3 regions of the Streptomyces sp. NPDC037271 genome follow, and region 1 is predicted to be linked to each of the others. Evidence: predicted binding sites of a transcription regulator. Region 1 holds the regulator's gene; each other region holds the start of a gene.

Region 1 (5,194 bases):
GCTGTCGGCGGCGGGCTTCGACTGGTACGAGGTGTCGAACTGGGCCACCTCCGACGCGGGCCGCTGCCTGCACAACGAGCTGTACTGGCGGGGCGCCGACTGGTGGGGCGCGGGACCGGGCGCGCACTCGCACGTGGGCGGGGTGCGCTGGTGGAACGTGAAGCACCCGGGGGCGTACGCGGGCGCGCTGGCGGCCGGGAAGTCGCCGGGCGCCGGACGCGAGATCCTCACGGACGAGGACCGGCGGGTGGAACGCGTCCTGCTGGAGCTGCGGCTGAGGGAAGGGGTTCCGCTGTCGCTGCTGCGGGAGGCGGGGCTCGCGGCGTCGCGCCGGGCGCTGGGCGAGGGGCTGCTGCAGGAAGAGCCCTACGAGGCCGGGCGCGCGGTGCTGACGCTGCGCGGGCGGTTGCTGGCCGATGCGGTGGTGCGGGACCTGGTGGACTGATGCGTCCTGTTGACGGATCCCGACGGAAAGGGGGAGCAAGCCGACTACCGGACGCAGCACATCGCGAAGTTCGGTGAACCGGTTGCGCTGGACGTCCTGGGAATCGAGCTGGACACCAGTGGTTTCGGCACCTGCCCCGGCGTCAGGCCCCACCGCTGCCCGTGACGAAATCGATCAGCTCCTCCACCCGCCCCAGCAGCTGCGGCTCCAGGTCCTTGTAAGACCCCACCCGCGCCAGGATCGCCTGCCACACCGCGCCCGTGTTCTCCGGCGGCCACCCCAGCGCCCGGCACACCCCCGTCTTCCAGTCCTGCCCGCGCGGCACCCGCGGCCAGCCGGGAATCCCCAGGGACGACGGCTTCACCGCCTCCCAGATGTCGATGTACGGGTGCCCCACGACCAGCGCGTGCTCGCTGGTCACCGCCTCCGCGATCCGCCACTCCTTGGAACCCGGCACCAGGTGGTCCACCAGGACCCCGAGCCGCGCGTCCGGACCGGGGGCGAACTCGGCGACGATCGACGGGAGATCGTCCACGCCGCCCAGGTACTCCACGACGACCCCCTCGATACGCAGGTCGTCGCCCCACACCTTCTCGACCAGCTCGGCGTCGTGCCGCCCCTCGACGTAGATGCGCCCGGCGCGCGCGACCCGTGCCCGTGCGCCGGGGACGGCGACCGACCCGGACGCCGTACGGGAGGGTCGCGTCGGACCGGAGGAGGGGCGGACCAGCGTCACCACCCGCCCCTCAAGGAGGAAGCCGCGCGGCTCCATCGGGAAGACCCGGCGCTTGCCGAAGCGGTCCTCCAGGGTCACCGTGCCCGCCTCGCAGCCGGTCACCGCGCCGCAGAAACCGGTGCCGGGCTCCTCGACCACCAGGCCGGGATCGGCCGGGACCTCCGGAACCGGCTGCGGTTTCTTCCACGGAGGGGTCAGGTCGGCGGAGTACTGGCGCATTCTGATGACGATACGAGGAGCGGGCGCGCCGTGATCGACACGACACGCCGAACCCGGTGCGACGCCGAACCCCATGCGCCATGATCAGCGCGAGACGCCGAACCGGGCGGCCAGCGCGTCCCGTTGGGCCCGCACGAAGGACGCGTCCACCACCGCTCCGTGACCGGGGACGTACAGAGCGTCCTCGCCGCCCAGGGCGAGCAGCCGGTCCAGCGCGGCCGGCCAGTGCTCCGGTACGGCGTCCGGGCCCGCCTGCGGTTCCCCCGACTCCTCGACCAGGTCCCCGCAGAAGACGACCGCCGGGTCGCCCGGCACCAGCACCGCGAGGTCGTGGGCGGTGTGCCCCGGGCCCACGTCGGCGAGCAGGACCTGCCGGCCGCCGCCCAGGTCGAGCGTCCACTCGCCGCGGACCTCGTGGCGGACGCGGACGAGCGCGTCGGCCGCCTCCTGGGCCCGCCGCGCGTCCAGCCCCTCGGCCACCGCGTCCGACCGCAGCGCCTCCCGCCCCTGTCCGCCCCGCGCGAACACGGCGTCCGTACCCGCCGCGCCGTATACCTCCGCGACCTCCATGCCTTCCGCGACCTCTCTGGCCCCCGAGCCCCCCGCGACCTCCGCGGCCCCCGAGCCCCCCGCGACGTCCGGGCCCCCCGCGCCCGTGAACGCCGCGGCGCCGAAGACGTGGTCGAAGTGCGGGTGGGTCAGCGCGAGATGTGTCACACCGTGACCGGCGAGCTCCCGCGCCTGGGCGCGCAGCCGGGCGCCCTCGCCGAGGCTCGACCCCGCGTCCACCACCAGCGCCGCGCCCACGCCGACGACCAGCCCCGCCGTGCAGTCCCACACCGGCAGCCGGCGCCGTCCCACCCCGGCCGCCACCCTCTCCCACCCCAGGTCTTCCCAAGTCACCGTCACGGCGACGACGCTAGCGGTACGGCACCCGCCCGCACGGCGGCGTGCCCCCGGCCTTGCCGGGTGTGTACCCCACGGCCGTACACTGGGCCGGGGAAGTCTGGCACTCGCGCACCGTGAGTGCCAGGGACAGACAGTGAGACAGGCAAGACGCCGGGTGGGCGACGAATTCAGGAGGTGTGCGCGAGTGCTCAGCGAACGCAGGCTCCAGGTGCTGCGCGCCATCGTCCAGGACTACGTCGGCACCGAGGAACCGGTCGGCTCCAAGGCCCTCACCGAGCGGCACAACCTCGGCGTCTCCCCGGCCACCGTGCGCAACGACATGGCGGCCCTGGAGGACGAGGGGTTCATCGCCCAGCCGCACACCAGCGCCGGGCGCATCCCGACCGACAAGGGCTACCGGCTCTTCGTCGACAAGCTGGCCGGCGTCAAGCCGATGACCGCGCCCGAGCGGCGCGCCATCCAGAACTTCCTGGAGGGCGCCGTCGACCTCGACGACGTGGTGGCCCGCACGGTGCGGCTGCTCGCGCAGCTGACCCGGCAGGTCGCCGTCGTGCAGTACCCGTCGCTGACCCGCTCGACCGTGCGGCACGTGGAGTTGCTCTCCCTGGCGCCCGCGCGGCTGATGCTCGTGCTGATCACGGACACCGGCCGGGTCGAGCAGCGGATGGTCGACTGCCCGGCGCCGTTCGGCGAGGCGTCCCTGGCGGACCTGCGCGCACGGCTCAACAGCCGCGTCGCCGGGCGCCGTTTCTCGGACGTGCCGAGCCTGGTGGAGGACCTGGCGGAGGCCTTCGAGGCCGAGGACCGGGGTACGGTCTCCACCGTGCTCTCCACTCTCCTGGAGACGCTGGTCGAGGAGAACGAGGAGCGGCTCATGATCGGCGGCACCGCCAATCTGACCCGCTTCGGGCACGACTTCCCCTTGGTGATCCGACCCGTCCTCGAGGCGCTGGAGGAGCAGGTCGTGCTCCTCAAGCTGCTCGGCGAGGCGAAGGATCCGGGCGTGACCGTACGGATCGGTCATGAGAACGCCCACGAAGGACTCAACTCAACGTCCGTCGTGTCGGTGGGCTACGGTTCGGGCGGCGAGGCGGTTGCCAAGCTCGGCGTGGTCGGACCGACCCGCATGGACTACCCGGGAACGATGGGAGCGGTACGCGCAGTGGCACGGTACGTCGGACAGATCCTGGCGGAGTCGTAGGTGGCCACGGACTACTACGCCGTACTCGGCGTACGCCGCGACGCGTCCCAGGACGAGATCAAGAAGGCGTTCCGGAGGCTCGCCCGCGAGCTGCACCCGGACGTCAACCCCGATCCGAAGACCCAGGAGCGGTTCAAGGAGATCAACGCCGCCTACGAGGTGCTGTCGGACCCGCAGAAGAAGCAGGTCTACGACCTCGGCGGCGACCCCCTCTCGCAGGCCGGCGGCGGCGGTGGCGCGGGCGGCTTCGGCGCGGGTGGCTTCGGGAACTTCTCGGACATCATGGACGCGTTCTTCGGCACGGCGTCGCAGCGCGGGCCGCGCTCGCGCACCCGCCGCGGCCAGGACGCCATGATCCGCATCGAGGTCGAGCTGGACGAGGCCGCGTTCGGTACGACCAAGGACATCCAGGTCGACACCGCGGTCGTCTGCAACACCTGCAACGGCGAGGGCGCGGCGCCCGGCACGTCCGCCCAGACGTGTGACATGTGCCGCGGCCGCGGCGAGGTGTCGCAGGTCACCCGGTCCTTCCTGGGCCAGGTCATGACCTCCCGCCCCTGCCCGCAGTGCCAGGGCTTCGGCACCGTGGTCCCGACCCCGTGCCCCGAGTGCGCGGGCGACGGCCGGGTCCGCTCCCGGCGCACCCTGACCGTCAAGATCCCGGCCGGCGTCGACAACGGCACCCGGATCCAGCTCGCGGGCGAGGGCGAGGTCGGCCCCGGCGGCGGCCCCGCCGGCGACCTGTACGTCGAGATCCACGAGCTGCCGCACTCGACCTTCCAGCGGCGCGGCGACGACCTGCACTGCACGGTCACCATCCCGATGACGGCGGCGGCCCTCGGCACGAAGGTGCCGCTGGAGACCCTCGACGGCATGGAGGAGGTCGACATCCGCCCGGGCACCCAGTCCGGCCAGTCGATCCCGCTGCACGGCCGCGGCGTCACCCACCTGCGCGGCGGCGGCCGGGGCGACCTCATCGTCCACGTCGAGGTCCTGACCCCGAGCAAGCTCGACCCCGAGCAGGAACGCCTGCTGCGCGAGCTGGCCAAGCTGCGCGGCGAGGAGCGCCCGCAGGGGCAGTTCCAGCCCGGGCAGCAAGGACTGTTCTCGCGGCTGAAGGACGCCTTCAACGGGCGCTGACACGGGCCACCGCCAGGAGCCTCCCGATGGGGATGCTCCTGGCGTATGCCGACGGAAGCCCGGATTCGGACCTGCTCACCGGACGTGAAAACATGCGGTCATGTCCTCCGCACTGACCGATCTCTTCCCCTACCCGATCGTGCAGGCACCCATGGCGGGCGGCGTCTCCGTGCCGCAGCTCGCCGCCGCGGTCTGCGATGCGGGCGGGCTGGGATTCCTCGCCGCCGGGTACAAGACCGCGGACGGGATGTACCAGGAGATCAAGCAGCTGCGGGGACTGACGAACCGCCCCTTCGGCGTCAACCTCTTCGTGCCGCAGCCGGAGACGCCCGGTGCGGGCACCGGAGGGACCGGCGCCGCGCCCTTCAACGCCTCCGCCGTCGGCGTCTACGCCCACCAGCTGGCCGGTGAGGCCGCCTGGTACGAGACGGAACTCGGCGATCCCGAATGCGGCCGGGACGACGGCTACGACGCCAAGCTCGCCGTGCTGCTGGACGACCCGGTGCCGGTGGTGTCGTTCCACTTCGGCGTCCCGAGCCGTGAG
Region 2 (5,194 bases), on a different contig from region 1:
GGGGCACGCGGGGCAGGCCTGGCGTGCGGGACAGAGCCGTCCCGGGCACCGGCGGCACCGGGGCGGGCGGAGGCGGGGGCCGCCGACGGCGACCCACTGCCGGGAGCGTCGGAGAACAGCACCGGTCCACCGCCGGTCTCCGCCCCCCGGCCCGTCCGCGCCCTCTCCGTACGCCCCCTGCCGATGCCGTCCACGAACAGCTCGCCCCCGCCATCAGTGCCCGCGTTCACGCGATGCCGCCCTCTCCCTAGCCGAACCTGCGACCTCCCGCCCGCTGCGGGCGCAGCCACCTGACGTTACGTCGCCCGGGCACGAGGCCGGCCACGGACGGAGGTGGATCACACGTTCGGGTGACGGGTCTACTCCCGCGTACACCGACCGCGCGCGGCTGATACGAGGACGAGGGGCGGACGCGCTGCCGTGAACGCGCGGTGCCCGGCACCCCCGAAGGGGTACCGGGCACCGTCGGCTCGGTTCAGCTCAGCTCAGCGCTGCGCTCAGTGCGAGTGGCCGTGGCCGTGGCCCGCGGCGGCCGGCTCTTCCTCTTCCTTCTTCTCGACGACCAGGGTCTCGGTCGTCAGGAGGAGGGAGGCGATGGAGGCGGCGTTCTCCAGGGCGGAGCGGGTGACCTTCACCGGGTCGATGACGCCGGCCTTGACCAGGTCGCCGTACTCGCCGGTGGCGGCGTTGAAGCCCTGGCCCTTGTCGAGCTCGGCGACCTTGGAGGTGATGACGTAGCCCTCCAGGCCGGCGTTCTCGGCGATCCAGCGCAGCGGCTCGACGGCGGCGCGGCGGACGACCGCGACACCGGTGGCCTCGTCACCGGTCTTGCCGAGGTTGCCCTCGAGGACCTTGACGGCGTGGACCAGCGCGGAGCCACCACCGGAGACGATGCCCTCCTCGACCGCGGCGCGGGTCGCGGAGATGGCGTCCTCCAGACGGTGCTTGCGCTCCTTCAGCTCCACCTCGGTGGCGGCGCCGACCTTGATCACGCACACGCCGCCGGCCAGCTTCGCGAGGCGCTCCTGGAGCTTCTCGCGGTCCCAGTCGGAGTCCGTGTTCTCGATCTCGGCCTTGATCTGGTTGATGCGGCCCTCGACCTCGTCGCGCTTGCCGGCACCGTCGACGATCGTGGTGTCGTCCTTGGTGACGGTGATGCGACGGGCGGTGCCGAGCACCTCCAGGCCGACCTGGTCGAGCTTGAGGCCGACCTCCTCGGAGATGACCGTGGCGCCGGTGAGGACGGCCATGTCCTGCAGCATCGCCTTGCGGCGGTCGCCGAAGCCGGGGGCCTTGACGGCCACCGCGTTGAACGTGCCGCGGATCTTGTTGACGACGAGGGTGGAGAGCGCCTCGCCCTCCAGGTCCTCGGCGATGATCAGCAGCGGCTTCGAGGCACCCGCCTGGATGACCTTCTCCAGCAGCGGCAGCAGGTCCGCGATGGAGGAGATCTTGCCCTGGTTGATGAGGATGTAGGGGTCCTCCAGGACGGCTTCCATGCGCTCCTGGTCCGTCACGAAGTACGGCGACAGGTAGCCCTTGTCGAAGGCCATGCCCTCGGTGAAGTCCAGCTCCAGACCGAAGGTGTTGGACTCCTCGACGGTGATGACACCGTCCTTGCCGACCTTGTCCATCGCCTCGGCGATCAGCTCGCCGACCTGCTGGTCCTGGGCGGACAGCGCGGCCACGGCGGCGATGTCGGACTTCTCCTCGATCGGGCGCGCGGTGGCGAGGAGGTCCTCGGACACGGCGGCGACGGCCGCGTCGATGCCCTTCTTCAGCAGCGCCGGGGAGGCACCCGCGGCGACGTTCCGCAGGCCCTCGCGGACCAGCGCCTGGGCCAGGACGGTGGCGGTGGTGGTGCCGTCACCCGCGATGTCGTTGGTCTTGGTCGCCACCTCCTTCACCAGCTGGGCACCGAGGTTCTCGTACGGGTCCTCGATCTCGACCTCGCGGGCGATCGTGACACCGTCGTTGGTGATGGTCGGGGCGCCGAACTTCTTGTCGATGACGACGTTGCGGCCCTTGGGGCCGATCGTCACCTTCACCGTGTCGGCGAGCTTGTTGACGCCGCGCTCGAGGGCGCGACGGGCGTCCTCGTCGAACTTCAGGATCTTCGCCATGGGAGCGTGAGCCCTCTTCCGGAAATCTCGGGGTTATACGGCGCTGCGCCCCTGGCGCCCGGCTTTTTTATGGTCGCGGGAGCCAGGGGCGCAGCTGGAAAGCAAGGTGCTTCGGGTGAATTACTTCTCGACGATCGCGAGCACGTCGCGGGCCGAGAGGACGAGGTACTCCTCGCCGTTGTACTTCACCTCGGTGCCGCCGTACTTGCTGTAGAGCACGACGTCGCCGACGGTGACGTCGAGCGGAAGACGGTTGCCGTCCTCGAAGCGGCCCGGGCCGACGGCCAGGACGACGCCCTCCTGGGGCTTCTCCTTGGCCGTGTCCGGAATGACCAGGCCCGAAGCCGTGGTCTGCTCGGCGTCGAGCGGCTGGACCACAATGCGGTCCTCGAGCGGCTTGATGGCAACCTTGGAGCTGGTGGTCGTCACGATCCGACCTCCCCCTTCGGAGATCTCACGGGGTTAACTGTCTGAGGTGGCGACCAGGTGGATCCGTCGTCGCGGGTGCCGGACCTGCCCGTCGCGTCATTGGCACTCTCCAGTGGGGAGTGCCAGAGCCGAGACTATGACCGCGATTAGCACTCGGTCAAGCGGAGTGCCAATGTCGGCGGCGCGTCGGGAGGGATTCGGGGGATCTCGCACCGAACCGGGGCCGGTGTCAGAGGTAGTCCCCCAGGCGTCCCACCCGCAGACCCTGCTCCTCGATCTCCTCCAGCAAACGCCCGGTGCGCGCGCTCACGCCCACGCCCGTCGGGTGGTCCGGGGCGACGGACACGATGTCGCCCGGGTGGAGGCGGTGGTCGCCGCGGGCGTAGGTGAGGTCCCCGCCGGCGTTCAGGGTCGCCCGCCACAGGACGACGGCCGTGATGCCGCAGTCGGCGGCGGCGCGCAGGGTCGTGGTGTCGTACGTGCCGTAGGGCGGGCGGAAGAGATGCGGGCGGACGCCGAAGCGGGACTTGAGCTTGGTCTGCTGGCCGCAGATCTCGGCGCGCTGGCCGGCGTAGGGCAGGCCGCGCAGGGAACGGTGGTCGAGGGTGTGGTTCTGCAGGTTCGCGCCGACCGAGCGCAGCCGGGCGAAGTGGCCGTACGCCGGTCCGGCGACGGTGTCGGTGAGGAACAGGGTGACCGGGAGCCGTCGTTCGCGGACCAGGCCGGCGAAGTGCGGGTCGCGTTCGGCGCTGTCGTCGAAGGTGAGGAAGACGACCGGGTCGGTGGTGCGGACGTGGTCCACGACGGGCGGCAGGGCCTGTCCCCGTCCGTCACCTTGACCGGCACCGTGCCCGTTGCCCTGACCGGCACCTTGCCCACTGCCCTGACTGCTGCTCGGCCCGTTGCCCTGACTGCTGCCCCGGATCCCCGCCCGGGCCTGCTCCGCGACGGGCGGGGGTTCGGCGGGGCCCGCGAACTGTGCGCAGCCGGTGAGCAGTACGGCGGCCAGGGCGGCCCCGGTCGGCCGGAACCGCCCGCACCTCACAGGTAGTCCTCCAGCCGGGCCACCGCGTATCCCTCCGCCGTCACCTTGTCGAGGAACTCGCGGACCATGTCGCGCATGGTGCCGCCCCAGTCGTCCTCGCCCCGGAAGTGGGTGAGGACGATGTCGCCGGGGTGGATCTCGCGGTCCCACTCGCGGTAGTCCCAGTGGTCGGCGAAGACCTCCGCGTTCCAGATCGGGGCGTACTCGATGCCGCAGGCCTTGGCGGCGCGCAGGGTGTCGCGGTTGTAGTTGCCGTAGGGCGGACGGAAGAGGGTCGGGCGCTCGCCGTAGCGCGCCTCGATCACGTCCTGCATGCCGCAGATCTCGCGCTTCTGTCCGGCGTAGGACAGGCCGGGCAGGTAGGGGTGGTGGAGGGTGTGGTTGTTGAGGGTGACGCCGCGGTCCTGCATCCTCCCGAAGTAGCCGTAGTCCTCCTTCGCCAGGTAGTCGCTGATGAAGGCGGTGTACGGGATCTTCAGCTCGCTCATCATCCGCAGGAACGCCGGGTCCTTCTCGGCGCCGTCGTCGATGGTGAGGAAGACGATCTTCTCCTTGGTGGGGATCGAGGTGAAGACCGGCGGGAGGTTCTCCTGGCCGTCCACCTCGAAGCCCTCGCGCGCCTTGATCTCCGGCTTCTTCTCGGGGGGCGGGGGCGCCGTCAGCGGGACCTTCTCCAGCTTCCAGCGCTTGGCGGCGGCGACCCGGGCCGCCCGGGCCGCGCGCAGCTCGGACGCGTAGGCGTCGAGCGCGCGGGCCGGGGGTGCCTGCAGGGGCTCCCCGCCGGCGCCCTGCCCCTGGGAGGCGTCCTGCGCACAGCCGGAGGACGCGAGGGCGGCGAGGGCGAGGGCGGCGAGGCCGCCGCGCGTCCGGAACCCCGGAGAGGACGCCCGGAACACTCCGCACGCCCGGCTTTTGTCGGTTTGTACGACTGCTCGCATGGTGCCGGATCCTCGCAGCCCCCGGCCGTCGGACCCCGCCCGACACCGCGCCGGAGGCACACCGTCCACCGACTGGCCCACAATGTTCCGGTGAACGACCTCGACGCCCTCCTCGCCCTGCTCACCCCCGAGGGCCGCGCCCTCCTCGACGAGGTGCGCGACACCGACCCCGCGCGGGAACTGGCGGTCGCGACCCGGCTGCGGCGCACGCATCCGGCCGGGCTGGTGTCCGCGGCGCTCGGGCAGGCGCGGCTGCGGCAGCGGGCGGTGGCGAAGTTCGGTGCCGAGGACGCCGGGCGGATGTTCTTCACCCCCAACGGGGTCGAGCAGTCGACGCGGGCGAGCGTGGCCGCGTACCGGGCCGGGCGGATGGCGACGCTGGGCGTGACCTCCGTCGCCGACCTGTGCTGCGGGATCGGCGGTGACGCGATCGCGCTCGCCCGGGCCGGGATCCGGGTGCTGGCCGTGGACCGGGACCCGGCGACCGCGGCGGCGGCCCGCGCCAACGCCGAGGCACTGGGGCTGGGTGAGCTGATCGAGGTGCGCGAGGCGGATGTGACGGAGGTGGAGACGCGTGGGTACGACGCCGTGTTCGTCGACCCCGCGCGGCGCGGAGGGCGCGGGAGGATCTTCGACCCGGAGGCGTACTCGCCACCGCT
Region 3 (5,194 bases), on a different contig from region 1:
CGTCGACGAGCGGGACGCGCCCCATCAGGTCCCGGCGGATCACCGTGACGATGTCGCCGACCGTCGCCTCCTCGTCGAGGGCGGGGAGCACCACGCTGACCGACTGGCCCGTGGCGTGCTTGGCGGTCAGGAGCTGCTGGACCGGCCGGTCCGCCAGGGACCAGGAGCGTGTGCTCAGCCAGCGCTCGACTTCTTCCAGCACGTCCGGTGGCTCCTTCGTGATCCGTTGTGATCCATCTCGCGGTGCGGACGACTGTCTCAACCGCCCTGGCCTTCGGTTACAGTCTTGAACAACGCGAGGGCCCACCGCATGCCGGGGGGCCCGCGCGGCACCACCGCGCAACAACCGCACCACCGCACAACAACCGAATACCGCTCATCCAGAGGGGCAGAGGGATACGGCCCGTTGAAGCCCCGGCAACCCTCCAGTCGGTTCTTGTCACGCAGACGTGGCGAGGCTCCCGACTAGGGAAGGTGCCAAATCCGTCTCACGGCGAGATGCGTCGTGAGGAAGATGAGGAGAAAGGGCCTCGCCTCCATGGCTGTGCAGACCGCCGAAAGCACCACCACCCCCGCCGCTGCCGTTCCCGCCGGATCCGTCGATCTGGGCCCCGCCGACGCCCTCTCCTGCCGCGAGTGCGGTCACCGCGTGCCGCTCGGCCCGGTCTTCGCCTGCGAGGAGTGTTTCGGCCCGCTGGAGATCGCCTACGACTTCTCGGCCTACGACACCGAGGAACTGCGCAAGCGGATCGAGGCGGGCCCCGCCAACATCTGGCGCTACGCCCCGCTGCTGCCCGTCCCCGCCGACGTGGCGACCAAGCCGAACATCAACCCGGGCTGGACCAAGCTGGTCAAGGCCGACAACCTGGCCCGCGAGCTGGGCGTCACCGGCGGCCTGTACGTCAAGGACGACTCCGGCAACCCGACGCACTCCTTCAAGGACCGCGTCGTCGCCCAGGCCATCGAGGCCGCCCGCGCCTTCGGCTTCACCACGCTCTCCTGCTCCTCCACCGGCAACCTCGCGGGCGCCGTCGGCGCCGCCGCGGCCCGCGCCGGCTTCCGCTCCTGCGTGTTCATCCCGCACGACCTGGAGCAGGGCAAGGTCGTCATGGCCGCCGTCTACGGCGGTGAGCTCGTCGGCATCGAGGGCAACTACGACGACGTGAACCGCTTCTGCTCCGAGCTGATCGGCGACCCGGCCGGCGAGGGCTGGGGCTTCGTCAACGTCAACCTGCGCCCGTACTACGCGGAGGGCTCCAAGACGCTGGCGTACGAGATCTGCGAGCAGCTCGGCTGGCGGCTGCCCGACCAGATCGTCGTCCCCATCGCGTCCGGCTCCCAGCTCACGAAGATCGACAAGGGTCTGCAGGAGCTGATCAAGCTGGGCCTGGTCGAGGACAAGCCGTACAAGATCTTCGGCGCCCAGGCGGCGGGCTGCTCGCCGGTGTCCACCGCGTACAAGGCCGGCCACGACGTCGTACGCCCGCAGAAGCCGGACACCATCGCCAAGTCCCTCGCGATCGGCAACCCGGCCGACGGCCCGTACGTCCTCGACATCGCCCGCCGCACCGGTGGCGCCGTGGAGGACGTGACCGACGAGCAGGTCGTCGACGCCATCAAGCTGCTCGCGCGCACCGAGGGGATCTTCGCGGAGACGGCGGGCGGGGTGACGGTCGGCGTCACCAGGAAGCTGATCGAGAACGGCGTCCTAGACCCGTCGCTCACCACCGTCGTCCTCAACACCGGCGACGGCCTGAAGACCCTCGACGCGGTGGCCGGCACCGGCCTCACCGCCACCATCCGCCCGAACCTGGACTCCTTCCGAGAGGCTGGCCTCGCATGAGCGTGACCGTTCGCATCCCGACCATCCTGCGCACCTACACCGGCGGCAAGGCGGAGGTCAGCGCCGAGGGCGCGAACCTCGGTGAGGTCATCGCCGACCTGGAGAAGAACCACACCGGCATCGCCGCCCGAGTCCTGGACGACCAGGGCAAGCTGCGCCGTTTCGTCAACGTCTACGTCAACGACGACGACGTCCGTTTCGAGCAGGGCCTGGAGACCGCCACCCCCGACGGCGCGGGCGTCTCCATCATTCCCGCGGTCGCCGGCGGCTGATACGCGTCGTAGCGCGAACTGCCCCCTCCGTAAGAGAAGCGGAGGGGGCAATTCCATGGGATTGAGCGCGGTAGAGTTGGGGAACGGGCTCCCGATCACAAGATCGGGAACTCTTCGTTCCTGCCGCACGCCCGACAAGATGTAGCCAAAGTGTGGGCGTCTTTCGCGGCTTTTGTTCCCTTTGCCTGCCCTGACTTGCCCCGAATTCAGGCGAATTCTCGCCACATTCCGGACCGGGCGCGTCCAGATTTCTCGTCCAATTGACCTGTTGCAGAGGGCAGTTGGACAGATACATTCAGCCGCGGTCGACGCGTTCCGGCGCACGCCCCCAGTCGTGGGGGGTGAGGTCTGACCCGGGTCCGCGAAGTGCGGATCTGTGCAAGGGCCAGTAATAGGGGAGTTAGGCATGGCTCAGGGCACCGTCAAGTGGTTCAACGCGGAGAAGGGGTACGGCTTCATCGCGGTCGACGGTGGTGCGGATGTTTTCGTCCACTACAGCGCGATTCAGATGGACGGCTACCGCACCCTCGAAGAAGGCCAGCGGGTCGAGTTCGAGATCTCGCAGGGTCAGAAGGGCCCGCAGGCCGACATGGTTCGCCTCAGCGCCTGAGACGCGCGGCCACCGCAGCATTTGGCCTTCATCCGAAGGGCCCGTACCTCCCGGGGTGCGGGCCCTTCGGCCTGCCCCGGATCCGCTCAGGACCTGGCCCGGACCTGGCCCGGATCTGGCCCGGGGCCTGGCCCGGAGTCTCCCCGGACCCGCCCGGATCCTTGTTCGCGGTCGGCCGAGACCGGGTGTCGATCCCCGAGAGGCGCTTGCACTCGACAGGGGCGAGTGCTAATCATTGCGTTAGCACTCTGAAGGTGAGAGTGACAACGAAGGACCGGGTCGGTGAGGCCCGCAGGCCGGGTGGGGAAGGAACCACACGGCACGCGAGCCGTCCGTCGCGGGCGCGGGCGCGGTCCGAAGGAATCACCCCCAGTCCTGGAGGGACCACTTCACATGGCCAAGATCATCGCGTTCGACGAGGAGGCGCGGCGCGGCCTCGAGCGCGGCATGAACCAGCTCGCGGACGCCGTCAAGGTGACGCTCGGCCCCAAGGGCCGCAACGTCGTCCTCGAGAAGAAGTGGGGCGCCCCCACGATCACCAACGATGGTGTGTCCATCGCCAAGGAGATCGAGCTCGAGGACCCGTACGAGAAGATCGGCGCCGAGCTGGTCAAGGAAGTCGCCAAGAAGACGGACGACGTCGCCGGTGACGGTACGACCACCGCGACCGTTCTCGCCCAGGCTCTGGTCAAGGAAGGCCTGCGCAACGTCGCGGCCGGCGCCAACCCGATGGCCCTGAAGCGCGGCATCGAGAAGGCCGTCGAGGCCGTCTCCGCCGCCCTGCTGGAGCAGGCGAAGGACGTCGAGACCAAGGAGCAGATCGCCTCCACGGCCTCCATCTCCGCCGCCGACACCCAGATCGGCGAGCTCATCGCCGAGGCCATGGACAAGGTCGGCAAGGAAGGCGTCATCACCGTCGAGGAGTCCCAGACCTTCGGTCTGGAGCTGGAGCTCACCGAGGGTATGCGCTTCGACAAGGGCTACATCTCGGCGTACTTCGCCACCGACATGGAGCGTATGGAGGCGTCGCTCGACGACCCGTACATCCTGATCGCCAACTCCAAGATCGGCAACGTCAAGGACCTGCTGCCGCTCCTGGAGAAGGTCATGCAGTCGGGCAAGCCGCTGCTGATCATCGCCGAGGACGTCGAGGGCGAGGCCCTGTCGACCCTGGTCGTCAACAAGATCCGCGGCACCTTCAAGTCCGTCGCCGTCAAGGCCCCGGGCTTCGGCGACCGCCGCAAGGCCATGCTCGGCGACATCGCCATCCTCACGGGCGGCGAGGTCATCTCCGAGGAGGTCGGCCTCAAGCTCGAGAACGCCACGCTCGACCTGCTGGGCAGCGCGCGCAAGGTCGTCATCACCAAGGACGAGACCACGATCGTGGACGGCGCCGGCTCCGCCGACCAGGTCCAGGGCCGGGTCAACCAGATCCGCGCCGAGATCGAGAACAGCGACTCGGACTACGACCGCGAGAAGCTCCAGGAGCGCCTGGCGAAGCTGGCCGGCGGCGTGGCCGTCATCAAGGCCGGTGCCGCCACCGAGGTCGAGCTCAAGGAGCGCAAGCACCGCATCGAGGACGCCGTTCGCAACGCGAAGGCGGCCGTCGAGGAGGGCATCGTCGCCGGTGGTGGCGTGGCCCTGCTCCAGGCCTCCCAGGTCTTCGAGAAGCTGGAGCTCTCGGGTGACGAGGCGACCGGCGCCAACGCCGTGAAGCTCGCCCTGGAGGCCCCGCTGAAGCAGATCGCCGTCAACGGTGGTCTCGAGGGCGGCGTCGTCGTGGAGAAGGTCCGCAACCTGACCGTCGGCCACGGCCTGAACGCCGCGACCGGCGAGTACGTCGACATGATCGCCGAGGGCATCATCGACCCGGCGAAGGTGACCCGCTCTGCCCTGCAGAACGCCGCCTCCATCGCCGCGCTGTTCCTCACCACCGAGGCCGTCATCGCCGACAAGCCGGAGAAGGCCGCCGCGGCCGGTGCTCCGGGCGGCATGCCGGGCGGTGACATGGACTTCTGATCGGCCTCTGGTCGATCGACCGTCCTACGGTTCCGAGGGCGGCACTCCCCGACAGGGGGTGCCGCCCTCGGGCGTGTCACCGGCCTTTCCCGCAGGCCCTGGTCATCGGCGCGCAGCGGATCGTCATGGCGCCGCTCCCGGTCGCCGGGCGCCGGCCCGCAGCCTCGCCGGACCGCGACCGCGACCGCGACTGCGACCGCGACTGCGACCGCGACCGCGACTGCGACCGCGACTGCGGCCGGGACTGCGGCTGTGACCTGCGCCACTGATGGCGGAGGGTCGGAATGGGCGGGACGGGCGGGCCCGTTGTTGTCACCGGCAGGTGCATGCGCATGCACATACCGACCGGTACCTCCAGAGGAGCCCCCACGTGACCATCACCGCCTCCGACGCCGCCTCGCGCGCCGCTCAGATCCTCGCCCGTCCGACGGCCATCAACGGCCTGACCGT

The links. The regulator HrcA, encoded in region 1, represses chaperone genes, less so after heat shock. The targets are predictions, from matches to a motif close to TTNGCACTCNGNNNNNCNGAGTGCNAA.
Region 2: the regulator HrcA is predicted to act here: its motif matches at 2,699-2,725, upstream of groES (co-chaperone GroES).
Region 3: the regulator HrcA is predicted to act here: its motif matches at 2,966-2,992, upstream of groL (chaperonin GroEL).

The regions. Positions count from the first base shown of each region.
Region 1 covers NZ_JBVJVN010000002.1:201,131-206,324, reverse strand. Annotated here, with positions in the region: gene hemW (radical SAM family heme chaperone HemW) at 1-445, shown strand, start outside; gene ACZ7G3_RS05645 (DUF3097 domain-containing protein) at 588-1,400, opposite strand; gene ACZ7G3_RS05640 (MBL fold metallo-hydrolase) at 1,485-2,309, opposite strand; gene hrcA (heat-inducible transcriptional repressor HrcA) at 2,494-3,510, shown strand; gene dnaJ (molecular chaperone DnaJ) at 3,511-4,650, shown strand; gene ACZ7G3_RS05625 (nitronate monooxygenase) at 4,751-5,194, shown strand, end outside.
Region 2 covers NZ_JBVJVN010000001.1:276,200-281,393, reverse strand. Annotated here, with positions in the region: gene ACZ7G3_RS01425 (hypothetical protein) at 1-230, opposite strand, end outside; gene groL (chaperonin GroEL) at 498-2,123, opposite strand; gene groES (co-chaperone GroES) at 2,244-2,552, opposite strand; gene ACZ7G3_RS01410 (polysaccharide deacetylase family protein) at 2,782-3,597, opposite strand; gene ACZ7G3_RS01405 (polysaccharide deacetylase family protein) at 3,594-4,535, opposite strand; gene ACZ7G3_RS01400 (class I SAM-dependent methyltransferase) at 4,626-5,194, shown strand, end outside.
Region 3 covers NZ_JBVJVN010000012.1:139,048-144,241, reverse strand. Annotated here, with positions in the region: gene ACZ7G3_RS21645 (glucosyl-3-phosphoglycerate synthase) at 1-202, opposite strand, end outside; SAM riboswitch class I at 374-521, shown strand; gene thrC (threonine synthase) at 539-1,843, shown strand; gene ACZ7G3_RS21635 (MoaD/ThiS family protein) at 1,840-2,115, shown strand; gene ACZ7G3_RS21630 (cold-shock protein) at 2,522-2,725, shown strand; gene groL (chaperonin GroEL) at 3,119-4,744, shown strand; gene ACZ7G3_RS21620 (hypothetical protein) at 4,870-5,013, shown strand; gene ACZ7G3_RS21615 (NADH:flavin oxidoreductase) at 5,115-5,194, shown strand, end outside.